2 regions of the Paenibacillus sp. VMFN-D1 genome follow, and region 1 is predicted to be linked to the other one. Evidence: a T-box and tRNA genes for the amino acid it is inferred to sense, from the RefSeq annotation. Region 1 holds a T-box; the other holds one or more tRNA genes.
What was found. A T-box is a leader RNA that pairs with one kind of tRNA and senses whether it is charged. The one in region 1 lies ahead of argS (arginine--tRNA ligase), so its partner is inferred to be a tRNA-Arg.

Region 1 (7,953 bases):
GTCCAAGAGTCGCTGGGCCGGCGTGGTCGACCCTGTCGGGGGTCCACAGCTGGGGACGCTGCTGAAAAGCGTGAAATACGGCGGCGGCATCGCCCTTTCCGGATTGACCGGAGGAACGGCGTTCGACAGTACGGTTCATCCTTTTATCCTGCGCGGCATCAACCTGCTCGGGATCGATTCCGTGTTCTGTCCGATGGAAACCCGGAGCCGGGTCTGGAAGCTGCTCGGATCGGCGTGGAAGCCGGAGACGGCTTTGTCCCAAGGATTAACCGAATGCGGATTGAGCGACCTTCCGGGCGTCTTGGAGGCTATTCTGCGCGGAAAAGCTGTGGGGCGGACGCTGCTCCGCTTGGAATCTTTGTCCGAGTGAACCGCGCTGCATAAACCGTTTGCTTTGATGGCATTCTAACCCTATATCATCTTAGTGCCGCTACAATCGGCAACAGGAATCTGGAAGGGATGAACCATCATGAAGAAACGGGTAGCGGGAGTTCTGGCCGGTGTGCTGGTTACAGCCGCCATGGCCGGATGCGATTCGCATGAAGTCGTCAAAAAAGAAACGAAACTATATAATATGCAGTCTTATTCGGAGGGAAACCTTCGTGCGCAATCCCAAGGCAAAGGGCTGAACGGCAAGTTTCTGAAGGAGATGCAGATTCAGTTCGGGCATGAAGGGGTCCCTCTGACCCATGAGATGTACGCGGAGGACGGGAGAGGCAATATCAGTTATATGTACATGATCGCCGGCAATCCGCTGCAGTATATTACGCTGCATGTCTTTTCAAACGAAGCGGAGCGGATCGAGCGGATTCATAACTGGTACGGTGACCAAAAATTGATCGATACGCCGCGATCCCGGACGGTCATCTATAACTATTCTACCGCTTCGCTGATTTACACGTCCTCCGGCAAAGAGAAGGGCAAATACGACCCGGAAGTGAAAAAGGTGTTTAATTCCCTGATCGAACGGATGAAATAATTTAGGGAAAAAAAACGAAATGCCGGACTCATCGCAGATGAGCCGGCATTTTTGTATTTACGTTCACCAGCAGTCTATTCCTTCTTGTAAATTTCCCGCATGACATGCCGGAGCTCCGGCACGATGATCTTTTCTAATGCCAGCTTGACGGCCCCTCTGGATCCCGGCATGGAAAAGACGGCCGTCTTACCGACCGTACCGGCGATGGCCCGGCTCAGAATCGCTGCCGCCCCGATATCCTCTGTATAACTCAGGTACCGGAATATTTCTCCAAAGCCGGGCATTTCCTTGTCCAGCAGGGAAGAGACCGCCTCGTACGTCGTGTCTCTCGGCGAAATGCCGGTTCCCCCGGTGAGCAGCAGAGCCTCGACATCCGGCCGCGCTGACGCTGCGTGCACCAGCTCGCGGATGCCCTCGTAATCGTCCGCCACTATGGTATAATCGGCAATCCGGTAGCCTGCTTCCTCCAGCAGGGAGATCATCAGCTGCCCGCCGGTATCGGTTTCTTTGGTACGGGTATCCGAGACGGTCACGACCATGCAGGACACCGTCGCGGGTGCCTGGCTTCGATGCTCGTCCACTGACTTCATGTTCATACGTTATCAACTCCTCGATCTTTTCTGGCTATTTCACTAGGATAGTCTTTTCCAGAATGCCTTGCAAGTTGAAGGCAACAACGGCAGTGACTGAGCAGTGGAAAGCTACAGGGGGCGGCAGGTGAGGGGAAAAGGAGTGCCTTGCGGCAGTGCTCGGTGCTGTAGTACACTGTGCTAGTCATGCAAGGAAGGATAACGGAGGAGATATCATATGAGCCAAACGACGCCAATTTACATACTGTCCGGATTTCTCGGTAGCGGAAAAACGACATTACTGCAGCAGCTGATAGACCATTGGCAGGGCGAGGGATTGCTGCCGGCGGTCATCATGAACGAGGTCGGTGACGTGAACCTCGACGGGCTGCAGGTGCAGGAGCAGGTCCCGATGACGGAAATGCTGAGCGGCTGCATCTGCTGCTCGATCCGCGGGGACTTGAGCGGGGAAATCGCCGGTCTGATCCAGCGCGAGGCACCGGATGTCATCGTGGTCGAAGCGACGGGCATCGCCAATCCAATGGAAATTTTGGAGGGGGTGTCCGAGGCAGCTCTCTATTTGCCGATCGACCTGAGGGGCATCATGACGGTCGTGGACTCCGCTCATTTGCTGGAGCTTTACAACGTTCAGAAGGGCAAAACCTACCGGCTCATGCAGGAACAGATCCGCTGTGCATCGGCATTGATCCTGAACAAAATGGACAGGGTCAAAGAAGAGGAGGAAGACCTGCTGCAAAGCATTGTTGAACGCTGGAACGGATACGCTGTTGTGTGGAAGGCGGTCCGGTGCCGGGTGGACATCCCGGCGCTGCTTGATGCTCTGGGAGGAGTCAAGGCAGACTGGACTCGCGCGGCGGACAATGAGAGCAAGCAGGCTTTGGGAGAGCTTGTACCGCAAAATGGCAGGGAGCAGAACGCCGAACCGCACGGTGAATCAGCTTCGGATCATGGCGGGGAATCGCAACCTTTGCATCACCGGCATCAAGCCCATAAATCGCACAACCATGAATCACATGCACATGAATCGCATGCACATGAATCGCATGATCATGTTATGGTTTACACCCATTATTTTAAAGGTCCCGTTGAGAGCCTGGCCTTTGAACGGTTGATCGCCAATCTTCCGCGGGACGTGTACCGGGCCAAAGGTGTGCTGACCTTCAGCGATACGGCCAGCCGCTTCCTATTCCAATATGCCTTCCGGGAGTCCGATTTTATGAAAATCACCCCGCAGGGAAATGTTCCGGATGTTGCGGTTTTCATCGGCGAGCACTTTTCGCGGAGTGAGCTCGAACAGGCTCTGCTCAGCCTCGAACAAGGCGGGCTGCGGGAGACAGACTGAATTTTCCTGGTTATAACGCCTCCCAAACGGTTAATAGATGTGCAGAGCAATCAATCACGGGAGGTAGATCGATCATGATGAATCAGGAACAACAGTACAAGGATTGTATCGAAGCCTGTTTGCAGTGCATGAATGCCTGTAATGTGTGTTATGTGTCCAGTCTGAAGGAGTATGAGCTCGCCATGCTGCGTGAATGCATCCGTCTGGACCGGGAATGCGCGGATATTTGCGATTTGGCGGCGCAGTCGATGCTTCGCCACAGCCCGTTTGTGACGCAGATCTGCGAGCTGTGTATCACGGCCTGCGAAGCGTGCGCCGAAGAATGCAGCAAGCACGAGCACGATCACTGCCAGGCCTGCGCCGAGGCCTGCCGCCGCTGCGCCGAAGCCTGCCGGCAAATGCTCGTCGCGGCCTGACCGATCATTATACAGCATTGAACGACTGCCTGATTGCCGGGGGATGACCCGGCGGTCAGGCTTTTTTCGTTTCAGGGTTACACCTCCGTCTATGCGATTGTTTTTCCATGGATCCGGGTAACATATGAATGGTTACTACAACCTGTATCGGCAGAAGGGAGAACAACATGGACAAGCAAAGCACCAAGGAATCTTCAAGCTTTATCCCCTACATACCTGCATCCAGAACACTGCCGGAACTTACGGTGCTGGCCGTCATTCTGGGCATCATCCTGGCGGTTGTTTTCGCAGCTGCCAACGCCTACCTGGGACTTAAAATCGGACTGACGGTCAGCGCATCCATTCCAGCCGCCGTCATATCGCTCGGTGTCCTGCGAGGATTGTTTAAGAGAAAATCGATTTTGGAAAACAATATCGTGCAAACGATGACGACAGCGGGCGAGGCGGTGGCAGCCGGGGCGATCTTTACTCTGCCCGCCCTGTATATGTGGAATCAAGTCCCGGGCATCGGAACCGTCAGCTTCATCGTGCTCGTCGGGGGATTTTTGGGCGTCGCGATGATGATCCCGCTGCGCCGGCTGCTGATCGTCAATGAGCATCAGACGCTGCCTTACCCGGAAGGCACCGCCTGCGCCGAAGTACTCATATCGGGAGAAACCGGCGGCAAGAGCGCAAAAATGGTGCTGTACGGATTTATCGCCGGCGGGCTGGTGAAAGCGCTGGGTGATGGCTTCAAGTGGTTCAAGACCGAGATCGAGACCGGCATTTCCCGGTTTAAAAACGCGGTCATCGGCATGGATACATACCCTGCGCTGCTTGGCGTTGGCTACATTATCGGTCCGGCGATTTCGGGGCAGATGCTTGCCGGCGGGATCATGGCCTGGCTCGTGATGATTCCGATGATCGGCTTTTTCGGCGGAGGCGCACAAGCTGTGCTGTCACCGGCCGAAGCGCCGATTTCGCAGCTGGACGCCTGGGGCATCTGGGAGGGTTACATCCGCTACATTGGCGCGGGCGCAGTGGCGGCAGGGGGATTGATCACGCTGGTCAAAACCCTGCCCATGCTGTTCAGTTCGCTGGCGGCAACTTTGTCCGGCTTGAGCAAACGAGACGGGCAGAAGGTGACGCTTGTCCGCACCCAGTTTGATATTCCCGGCTTTTGGGTGACGATCATGATTGCGCTTCTCGTCATTATCATCGCGTTTGCCCCGCTGACCGACGTGGGGATCATTGGCGCGATCGCCATCGCCATTTTCGGCTTTTTGTTCGTAACGGTCGCTTCCCGGATTGTTGGCCTGGTGGGGAGCTCCTCTTCACCCGTGTCCGGCATGACGATTGCGACGCTGCTCATCGTAACGTTTATTTTTAAGATGACCGGGTTATCAGGTATGGGCGGAATGATCGCCGCACTGACGGTTGGAGCGATCGTCTGCGTTGCGTTGGCTGTGGCCGGGGACATTTCCCAGGATTTGAAAACAGGTTACCTCGTGGGCGGGACGCCTTGGAAGCAGCAGGTGGCCATGATGATCGGGGTACTCGTATCCGGTCTGGTGATCGGCTTCATTCTGTCCGTGCTGAACGAAAGCTACGGACTCGGATCCGAGCAGCTCCCTGCGCCGAAGGCCGTATTGATGCGGCTGATCGTGGAGGGGATCATGTCGAACAATTTGCCGTGGGAGCTGATTTTTATCGGTGCGGCTTCGGCGGTTGTGTTCGAGTTCCTGGGTCTCAACTCGCTGACCGTAGCGGTCGGCATCTACCTGCCGATTCATGTCAGCACCCCGATCATGGTCGGCGGTATCGTTCGCTGGTTTGTGGAATGGCGATCGCGGAAGGACGCCGGATTGCTCAAAGCCAGGGTGGAAACGGGGACGCTGCTGGCTTCGGGCCTGATCGCCGGCGAATCGCTGATCGGGGTGATCATTGCGATCCTGATCTGGCTCGGCGTTCCGATTCCGGGAGAAGTTCTGGTCTCCAGCAATGTGCTTCCGCTGGTCGTTTTCCTGCTTGTCGTCTTGATGCTGGCCTGGATCTCTCTCCGGCAAAAGAAAGAGTCCGTCGTGACGAAGCGGGAGGTGTAGCAACATGCTGGGCTACCGGAAAAAGCGGAAGGACGCCGCGGGAATACCGATCAACTTGCTGGACTTGGTTCCGGTGCTGCATTCGAAGGTGAAGTGGGAGAAGACCGAAGGGATCGTGACGTTGTCCGTGCCGCGGGAGGGATGGTTGGCCCGCCAGTCGGTCAAATGGCTGAAGCAGCCGGCGGTCGTCCAGATCCGGCTGGATGCGCTGGGCAGTGAAGTGGCCGCCTGCTGCGACGGTTCCCACTCGATGGCGGATATCGCAGGCAAGCTCCATGCCCGGTTCGGCGAGCAGGCGGAGCCGCTGCTGCCAAGGCTGGCCAGGTTTATCGAGCTGCTGGAAATGAACGATTTGGCCGTATGCCGTCCCGGCGATTCCTGCCAACGGGCACAGGATGCATAAGAGGTAACATGAACAGGCAATCCTGCGGCAGGAAATTGGGGTGTTGCATTCTTTGCTGTCCCCCGTGTATACTATTGGAAAATTGAACGTCATGGAACGGGAGAGTAGTGAAGCGTAAGAGCATCAAGCGAGCCGGGGATGGTGGAAGCCGGTATGCCGCGCCTTCATGAAGCGCACCCGGGAGACGGCCTTTTGAACGATAACCGCAAGATGGGTGCGGAGTAGAGAGGTCCGGTTAGCCGCCGTTACAGGCTTCAAGGGAAACGGATGCCGTGCTGGCGCATGGGCCGTTTACTTAGAGTGGTACCGCGGGAATTCGGCTCTCGTCTCTATATTAGAGACGGGGGCTTTTTTAATTTCTGATAGTCGTTACGATATGGAAAGGATGATTGTTATGTTACAGGAATGGATCGCGTCGGCGCTCGAGCCGCACGTGCCGTGGACGAAGCAGCAAATCGAGGACCTGCTGGAAATCCCGCCGCAGCCGCAGATGGGGGATGTCGCTTTCCCATGCTTTACGCTGGCCAAAACGTTTAAAAAATCGCCTGCGGACATCGCCAAAGAGCTGGCTGCCCAATTTGACGGGCGAAACGGAATACAGGCGGAGGCCGCCGGCCCTTATGTCAACTTCAGGCTGGACCGGAAGCGTTATGAACAGCAAATCATGGACGAGTTGACGTCATCGCATCATAGACCGAACCTGGGAAAAGGAGAAAAAGTGCTCATCGACATGTCCTCGCCGAACATCGCGAAGCCGATGGGCATCGGGCATCTGCGCTCCACGATGATCGGTGCTGCCCTGTACAACATGTACAAATTGGCAGGGTACGACGTCGCCAGCATCAACCATCTGGGAGACTGGGGCACGCAGTTCGGCAAGCAAATCGCCGCTTACAAACGCTGGGGGAACGATGAAGCCATTGCGGCCAATCCGATCAAGGAATCGCTGAAGCTCTACGTTCGGTTTCATGAGGAAGCACCCCATGATGAGACGCTGGAGCCGGAGGCCAGGGACTGGTTCCGGAAGCTGGAATCCGGGGATGAGGAAGCTTACCGGCTGTGGAAATATTTCGTGGACGTCAGCTTGGAGGAGTTTCAGCGGATGTACGACCGCCTTGGCGTCAGCTTCGACTATACGCTCGGGGAAAGCTTTTACAACGACAAGATGGGTGCCGTCGTGGATCAGCTGCGCGACCAGCATCTGCTCGAAGAGAGCGAGGGCGCGCTGGTCGTGCGCCTGGATGAGGAGGGGATGCCGCCTTGCCTGATCATCAAAACGGACGGAACGACCATCTACCCGACGCGTGACCTGGCAACCGCCCTTTACCGGCACGATGTCTTGAAAGGCGACAAGCTGCTGTATGTCGTGGGCGGCGAGCAGAGGCTGCACTTTCAGCAGGTGTTTGCCGTGCTGCGCCGGATGGGGGCAGACTGGGTGGATCAATGCGAGCATGTGCCGTTTGGCCTGATGCGCTTTGAAGGAAAGAAAATGTCAACCCGCCGCGGCAAGATCGTCTATCTTGAGGAAGTGCTGGATGAGGCGGTTGCCCGGGCATTGCAAATCATCGAAGAGAAAAACAGCAGCCTCGAGCATAAGGAGGAGGTCGCGGAGGCGGTCGGCATCGGGGCGATTATTTTCGGGGACTTGAAAAACAACCGCCAGAACGAAGTGGATTTTTCCCTGGAGGAAGCGCTGAATTTCGACGGGGAGACAGGGCCGTATCTTCAGTACACGTATGCGCGTACCCAAAGCGTGCTGTCCAAAGGACGCACGGCCGGGGAACCGGAGAGTGGAACGGCCGGGCCTGCCCAAGCGGTTAACGGCCAGCTCGGAGATTCCGGATGGGAGCTGCTGAAGCTGCTGACCCGCTTCCCGGACCAGCTGAAGCGCGGGATTCAGAACAACGAGCCGTCGGTGATGGCGCGGTATGCGCTGGATGTAGCTCAAGCGTTCAACCATTTTTACAACAAGGAACGGATTGTCACCGAGGACAGCAGCCTGAGGGAAGCGAGACTGAAGCTGACGGAGCTGACGGGCTCTTCATTAGCGAGAACGATGCATCTGCTCGGATTAAAAACGCCGCAGCGGATGTGACGCCATTTGTTGAACGGGGGGAGAGTTGGTTGGCTGTACAGGAGCAA
Region 2 (7,953 bases), on a different contig from region 1:
GAAAAAGGTGCTCGCAAACTCGCGTGCTTCCGCGCTCTCGTATGCGATTTTGTTTTTGGCCAGGTAACCGTTCAGGTTCATGGCTCCAAGGCCGACGGAGTGCAGCTCCTTGTTGGCAAGGCTCACGCCCGGCGCGTTCTCCACGCGGGAGTGATCGCTGACGACCGTAAGGGCCTCGATGCCGACACGGACCGATTCCTTGATTTTTCCCTGCTCCATCACGTTCACGATGTTCAGCGAGGCCAGATTGCAGCTGATGTCCCGGCGGATCACATCGTCGACACCGTAGTCGTTAATTTCCGAAGTCTCCTGCAGCTGGAAAATTTCCGTGCACAGGTTGGACATTTTGATCTGGCCGACATCCTTCAGCGCGTGCACCTTGTTGGCGTTCGATTTGTTCACGATGTACGGATAACCGGACTCGAGCTGGATCGAAGCGATTTTCGTCAGCATGTCACGGGCGCTCATGACGGTTTTCTTCGTCACCTGGTCATTGGCGAGCAGCTCGTCGTACATTTCGTCCATATCGAGGTCGTCCAGATGCTTGCCGTAGGCTTTGTATACCGAGTAGGGGCCAAAGACCACAAGCGGCTTGTTCTGGGCGGCGAGCTCGTAAAATTTGTTCGGGACAATCAGCCCGATCGACAGCGTCTTGATGCGCAGCTTCTCGTCGGCGTTGATTTTCTTCGAATCGAGGAACTCGATGACATCCCAGCCGAAAATGTTATAGTATCCGGCACCCGAGCCTTTGCGCTGGCCCATTTGGTCGGCATAGGAGAACGCGTCCTCCATCAGCTTCAGCACCGGCATGATGCCTTTGGCCGCTCCGGCCACACCTTTGATCGGTTCGCCGCGCCCACGCAGCTTGGACAAATTGACGGCTACGCCGCCGCCGATTTTGGACAGCTGCATGCAGGTCCCGAGCACGTAGTTGATCGAATTGAGCGAATCGTCCATTTCCAGCAGGAAGCAGGAGACCAGCTCGCCGCGGCGGCTTTTGCCGGCATTGAGGAAGGTCGGGGTCGCAGGCTGCAGCCGCTGCTCGATCATCGCTTCGGCGATACGGAGCGCTTTACCGATATTTCCTTCGCCCAAGTACAGCGCCACGATGGCGACGCGGTCCGGGTATTGCTCCAGGTACTGCTTCTTGTCGTTGGTTCTCATCGCATAGTCCTTGTAGAACTTCGAGATCGCCATGTAGGACTGGAATTGGAAGTCGCTGCTCGCCGTCAGGTTGAACACGGACTCGACTTCGTCGTAGGTGTAATGCTCAAACACGTTCTCATAGTAGTCGTTGCTAATAAGGTAATCCAGCTTCTCGCGCAGGGAGCCGAATTTCATTGTATCGCGCTCCACTTCCTCCATAAAGGCGGCAACCGCCTCCCGGTCTTTTTCCAATTGAAAGTAACCGTCCGATCCGCGCTGCATAATTTCGTTGTTGAGTTCAATATGCTTCAATGCTCCGCACCCTCTCTTTGAAAATCTCCGTATCCCGCATCGTTCCCGAAAGCTCAAACTTGGTGATGACCGGCACATCGTACATCTCCGATATCGTATCCGCGCTTTTGGCGAAACGAGGCCCCCAGTTCCGGTTGCCGCTGGCCGACACGCCGCGAAGCATGCGGTTGTTCTTCGACAGGAAGTTGGACACTTTCTCGGGCACCTGCCCAAAACCCGTTGTATACGTTACGAGCACATAAGGCTCATTCACCTGCTCCTGCTCTTCGATCGGAATGGCTCTCATGTTCAGCTTGTTGATAAAGCGTCTGACATTGCCGGTCTTGGAATCATAGACGATCAGCATGATCCTTCACTCCTGAATAATGTTCTCTGCCGTGGTCACGGGCGTAAAAAAAACGTCTATTTGACGTCATTGAAGATAACCACACCACATATCGTGGTCGTTGTTCTTGTGATCACAGAATGGTTCAGCTTCGCTGAAAATGAAATCCCTTCATCCTAGAACTACAACGAATAGACTGGGATAGAGGGAAAAATATGTTATATATACTATGCCGATGGAAATCAATATGTAGATGATATTTGGCATGTATCAAGAATAATACATCAATATATTGATGTGGTCAAGCCTATGAGAATCATGTTCATGGGCGGCTTGCAGCCTGCTTGACGCCTTGAAAAACAAAAAAACAGGGAGCCCCCCGGCGATCCGTAAGCGGATCGATTCGGGGAGATTCCCTGTTTTTCTTCGGTTCCAAAGCCGCTAATATTTACACGCCTTGGATTGGAGTGCTTTCCAGAACTTTATCGATCAGTCCGTATTCCTGCGCTTCAGCTGCGCTCATGAAGTAGTCACGGTCGGTGTCTTTCTCGATGCGCTCCAGCGGCTGTCCGGTACGTTCGGACAGGATGCGGTTCAAGGTGTCGCGCATTTTCAGAATGCGGCGGGCGCGGATTTCGATATCCGTAGCTTGACCTTGCGCACCCCCGAGCGGCTGGTGGATCATGATCTCACTGTTTGGGAGGCCGAAGCGTTTGCCCTTGGCGCCGGCGTTCAGCAGGAACGCGCCCATGGAAGCGGCCAAGCCTACGCAGATTGTAGATACGTCCGGTTTGATGAACTGCATGGTATCGAAAATCGCCATACCGGCCGTAATGGATCCGCCGGGGCTGTTAATGTACAAATGGATGTCTTTCTCCGGATCTTCGGCTGCGAGGAACAGCAGCTGGGCGATGATAGAATTGGCGACCACGTCATTGACTTCGGTGCCCAGGAAAATGATGCGGTCTTTCAGCAAACGGGAATAGATGTCGTAAGCCCGTTCACCGCGGTTGCTTTGTTCGACGACCATAGGAATATAACTCACGTGGAAAACCTCCCTTAATTGGCTCAAAATAGGTCATTCTATACATACTGTTACCGTATTAACCACATGATAAACAATTTCAAACAAAAAGTCAAAGAAAGTCAAACTCGAGGTAAAAAAAATAGCCATCTGATTGGCTGTGGTACGTTTGGTTAAAAACATAACGTAGAACGGTTGTCGTTCTGCGTTCTCTTCTATTGAAGAAAAATGGCGCGCCCGCGAGGAATTGAACCTCGATCTCAGGCTTCGGAGGCCTACGTCATATCCATTGGACCACGGGCGCAAAATTCAATAGCAAGAGTTATTATATGATAGCTTGCCTCAAAATGCAAGGGTTATGTTATTAAATTTTTTGAATCAGGAAAATGCTGTATAGGAGGAAAGGCTGATGTGAATTATAGTCAGTGGACTACTTGCAACCAGCGCCATTATTGAGTAGAATAGTGGTGGGACTTAAAACGTTGACCCGGGACATTTTGGGGCCAGGGGAGAGAGGGAAGCGAAGTTGCAGGAGTGGAAAGAAATGCGGGATATATTAGAGATACAAAAGCAGCTTCTGCCTGATCTCGTGGACGTTCTCAAGACCAGATATACCATTCTTCATCAGATCATGCTGTCGGAGCTGATCGGCCGGAGAACGCTCGCTGCATCCCTGCATATGACCGAGCGGGTGCTGCGGGCCGAGACGGATCTTCTCAAGTCCCAGGGCCTGATTGAGATCGAGAGCTCTGGGATGAGGGTCAGTGAGGCGGGAAGCAAGCTGCTCGAACAGATGGAACCGATGGTGAAAGTGCTGTTCGGCCTCAATGATCTTGGCGAGAAGATCCGCCAGACGTACGGCTTGCGCAAAGTCGTGGTCGTGCCCGGGGATTGCGAATCGTCGCCGCTCACGAAGCGTGACTTGGGACGCGCGGGTGCCAAAGCGCTGCTTGGCGTCATGAACCAAGGGGACACCGTAGCGGTGACTGGAGGCTCAACGCTCGCCGAAGTGGCGGAGCAGTTGACGCCGCAGGCGGCCGTACCGATGAAGAACAGCTGGTTCGTGCCAGCTAGGGGCGGACTTGGCGAAAGCGTGGAGTTTCAGGCGAATACGATCGCATCCACAATGGCCAAGCGCGTCGGCGCGCAGTACCGGCTGCTGCATGTGCCGGACCTCCTGAGCGATGAAGCGTATCAGTCGCTGGTGCAGGACCGCAACATCCAGGAGATCGTGCAGGCGATTAGGCACTGCCGCATCATCATGCACGGCATCGGGGACGCGATGGAGATGACCCGCCGCAGAAGGCTGGATCCCGCCGCCGTGGAGGAGATCCGGTCGGAAGGAGCCGTAGCCGAATCCTTTGGCTACTATTTCAATGAACAAGGCGTTGTCGTTCATAAAATGATGACTTTGGGGCTGCGGCTGGAGGACATTATGCGGACCGAGACCGTCATAGGCATTGCGGGCGGCCGAAGCAAGGCCAAAGCGATCCATGCGGTGCTCAAATTTGGCCACGAGGACATTCTGGTGGTTGACGAAGCGGCCGCTATCGAGATCTGCCGGGAAATTGGCAGTGAGTAAACAACATTCCTTTTGATGTCATGACAGGTATTTACCTGTTTTGAATAAATAAAATACGAACTTTTGGGAGGACTATTCAATGAGTGTAAAAGTAGGCATTAACGGTTTTGGACGTATCGGACGACTCGCTTTCCGCCGTATTCAAAATGTGGAAGGCATCGAAGTTGTAGCCATCAACGACCTTACTGACGCTAAGATGTTGGCCCATCTGCTCAAATATGATACAACGCAAGGCACTTTCAACGGAGACATCGAAGTTCACGACGGCTTCTTCAAAGTGAACGGTAAAGAAGTTAAGGTTCTGGCGAACCGTAACCCTGAAGAACTTCCTTGGGGCGATCTTGGCGTAGACATCGTTCTCGAGTGCACAGGCTTCTTCACAACGAAAGAAGCTGCTGAGAAACACCTTAAAGGCGGCGCTAAGAAAGTTGTAATCTCCGCTCCGGCTACAGGCGACATGAAGACGATCGTATACAACGTTAACCATGAGACACTGGACGGAACTGAGACTGTAATCTCCGGCGCATCTTGCACAACGAACTGCCTGGCTCCAATGGCCAAAACGCTGAACGACAAGTTCGGTATCGTTCAAGGCTTGATGACAACGATCCACGCTTACACTGGCGACCAAAACACCCTGGACGCTCCGCATCCAAAAGGTGACTTCCGTCGTGCGCGTGCAGCTGCCGAAAACATCATTCCTAACTCCACTGGCGCTGCAAAAGCGATTGGTCTGGTTCTTCCAGAACTGCAAGGCAAACTGGACGGTGCCGCTCAACGCGTACCTGTACCAACAGGTTCCCTGACTGAGCTCGTTACAGTTCTGAATACCAAAGTAACGGCTGACGAAGTAAACGCAGCAATGAAAGAAGCTTCCGATCCAGAAACTTACGGCTACACTGAAGACGAAATCGTATCTTCCGACATCAAAGGCATCACGTTCGGTTCGCTCTTCGACGCTACTCAAACGAAAGTGTTGACTGTTGGCGACCAACAGCTGGTTAAAACCGTTGCTTGGTACGACAACGAAATGTCTTACACTTCCCAATTGGTTCGCACATTGGCATACTTCGCTAAGATCGCTAAGTAATATCGGCCATCCCATAGCGAAAACATCCCGAGCGGAAACAGGCATCCTATGTTTCCGCTCTTTAAAATATAGAATGCATAAATTTTCAGCGGAGCTGAGCCATTCTATGATTGCAAGATCAATGTCCTAACATGCTGAACCACGGGGCTGAGGAGACTGTCCCGTTAAAAATATGGGTGCGGAGGGAAACAATACGATGAACAAGAAGTCTGTACGTGATGTAGAAGTAAACGGCAAACGCGTATTCGTGCGCGTTGATTTTAACGTGCCATTGGAAGACGGCAAAATTACCGACGATACACGGATCCGTGAAACGCTGCCAACGATCAACTACCTGATCGAGCATGGCGCGAAAGTGATTCTGGCCAGCCACATGGGACGCCCGAAAGGCGAAGTGGTAGAATCCATGCGTCTGACACCTGCGGCAGAGCGCCTGTCCGAGCTGCTCGGCAAACCGGTTGTCAAGGCTGATGAAGCGGTTGGCGACGCGGTCAAAGCGCAAGTGGAAAAGCTGAACAACGGCGACGTGCTGCTGCTTGAAAATGTCCGCTTTTACCCTGGCGAAGAGAAAAACGATCCGGAACTTGCGAAGCAGTTCGCTGAGCTGGCTGACCTGTTCGTAAACGACGCGTTTGGCGCCGCTCACCGTGCGCATGCTTCGACCGAAGGTATTGCCCATTACCTGCCGGCTGTTTCCGGCCTGCTGATGGAGAAGGAACTTTCCGTACTCGGTAAAGCACTGTCCAATCCGGAGCGTCCTTTCACAGCGATCATCGGCGGTTCCAAGGTTAAGGATAAAATCGACGTTATCGACAACCTGCTGAACATCGCGGATAACGTGCTGATTGGCGGCGGCCTGTCCTATACGTTCATGAAGGCACAGGGCTATGAAATCGGTCTGTCTTTGTGCGATAATGAAAAACTGGATGTCGCGCTCGGATTTATCCAAAAAGCGAAGGATCTCGGCAAAAACTTCCTGCTTCCGGTCGACATCGTCATCGCGGACGATTTCAGCGCCAATGCGAACGTAGACATCGTCGAAGTCGGCAACATCCCAGAGAAATGGGAAGGCGTGGACATCGGACCGAAAACCCGTGCCAAATATGCGGAGATCATCAAGAACTCCAAGCTCGTGGTATGGAACGGACCGATGGGCGTATTCGAAATCGATCCTTTCTCCAACGGTACACGCGAAGTGGCAGAAGCCTGCGCCCAAACCGAAGGCTACACCATCATCGGCGGCGGCGACTCGGCGGCAGCGGCTGAGAAATTCCATTTGGCTGACAAAATGGATCACATCTCCACTGGCGGCGGCGCATCCCTCGAGTTCATGGAAGGCAAGGCTCTCCCTGGCGTCGTGGCACTGAACGACAAGTAAGCAAGAAGCGCCGAAAGAGCGCGGAACGTACGGACCCGTAAGGACAAAAAAGGAGTGAAAAGTGTGAGAACACCTATCATCGCCGGCAACTGGAAAATGTTCAAAACCGTTCCGGAAGCCAAAACGTTTATCGAAGAAGTCAAAGGCAAAGCTGAAGTTGAAGGCGTGGAGAGCGTCATCTGCGCTCCGTTCACGAACCTTCCCGCTTTGGTGGAAGCTGTGAAAGGCACATCGATCAAAATCGGTGCCCAAAACCTGCATTTTGAAGATAACGGTGCGTTCACCGGGGAAATCAGCGGCGTGATGCTGAAAGACCTTGGCGTAGACTACGTCATCATCGGCCACTCCGAGCGCCGGCAATATTTTGCCGAAACCGACGAGACCGTAAACAAAAAGGTCCAAGCGGCATTCCGTCATGACCTGACTCCAATCGTGTGCGTCGGCGAGAAGCTGGAAGAGCGCGAAGCCGGCCAAACGAAAGACGTCTGCAAAGTACAGACGGAAGCAGCGTTCCAAGGTTTGTCCGCAGAACAGGCGGCTCAAGTGGTTATCGCTTACGAGCCAATCTGGGCGATCGGAACCGGCAAGTCCTCGACTGCACAGGACGCTAACGAAGTGATCTCTTATATCCGCAGCCTGGTTGAAGGCCTGTATGGCAAAGAGGTAGCGGATCAAGTTCGTATCCAGTACGGCGGCAGCGTGAAGCCGGAAAACGTTAAAGAATACATGGGCCAAAGCGACATCGACGGCGCGCTCGTTGGCGGTGCCAGCCTGCAGCCGGCTTCGTTCATCCAGCTCGTTGAGGGGGCGAAGTAAGATGACCGCACCTAGACCCGTAGCACTGATCATCATGGACGGATTCGGACTGCGCAGCACGGACGAAGGCAACGCAGTAGCGCAGGCCAAGAAACCGAACTACGACCGATTGATGGCGAAGTATCCGAACACGACGCTGACTGCTTCCGGCGAAGCGGTAGGTCTGCCGGAAGGGCAAATGGGCAACTCCGAAGTCGGCCATTTGAACATCGGCGCAGGCCGCATCGTGTACCAGGATTTGACCCGGATTTCGAAATCGATCCGCGAAGGGGAGTTTTTC

Region 2: it encodes a tRNA-Arg, which carries the amino acid that the T-box ahead of argS (arginine--tRNA ligase) is inferred to sense. The anticodon was not compared.

What each region holds. Positions count from the first base shown of each region.
Region 1 is NZ_QRDU01000001.1:2,742,350-2,750,302, reverse strand. Features, by position in the region: gene C7820_RS12585 (acrylyl-CoA reductase family protein) at 1-370, shown strand, start outside; gene C7820_RS12580 (hypothetical protein) at 470-979, shown strand; gene C7820_RS12575 (MogA/MoaB family molybdenum cofactor biosynthesis protein) at 1,054-1,575, opposite strand; gene C7820_RS12570 (CobW family GTP-binding protein) at 1,787-2,911, shown strand; gene C7820_RS12565 (four-helix bundle copper-binding protein) at 2,989-3,327, shown strand; gene C7820_RS12560 (OPT family oligopeptide transporter) at 3,495-5,408, shown strand; gene C7820_RS12555 (PqqD family protein) at 5,413-5,811, shown strand; T-box leader at 5,895-6,145, shown strand; gene argS (arginine--tRNA ligase) at 6,206-7,906, shown strand; gene C7820_RS12545 (ABC transporter ATP-binding protein) at 7,936-7,953, shown strand, end outside.
Region 2 is NZ_QRDU01000003.1:602,609-610,561, reverse strand. Features, by position in the region: gene nrdE (class 1b ribonucleoside-diphosphate reductase subunit alpha) at 1-1,458, opposite strand, end outside; gene nrdI (class Ib ribonucleoside-diphosphate reductase assembly flavoprotein NrdI) at 1,445-1,804, opposite strand; gene clpP (ATP-dependent Clp endopeptidase proteolytic subunit ClpP) at 2,232-2,828, opposite strand; tRNA gene C7820_RS23650 (tRNA-Arg) at 3,037-3,111, opposite strand; gene C7820_RS23645 (sugar-binding transcriptional regulator) at 3,352-4,389, shown strand; gene gap (type I glyceraldehyde-3-phosphate dehydrogenase) at 4,469-5,479, shown strand; gene C7820_RS23635 (phosphoglycerate kinase) at 5,676-6,857, shown strand; gene tpiA (triose-phosphate isomerase) at 6,921-7,673, shown strand; gene gpmI (2,3-bisphosphoglycerate-independent phosphoglycerate mutase) at 7,675-7,953, shown strand, end outside.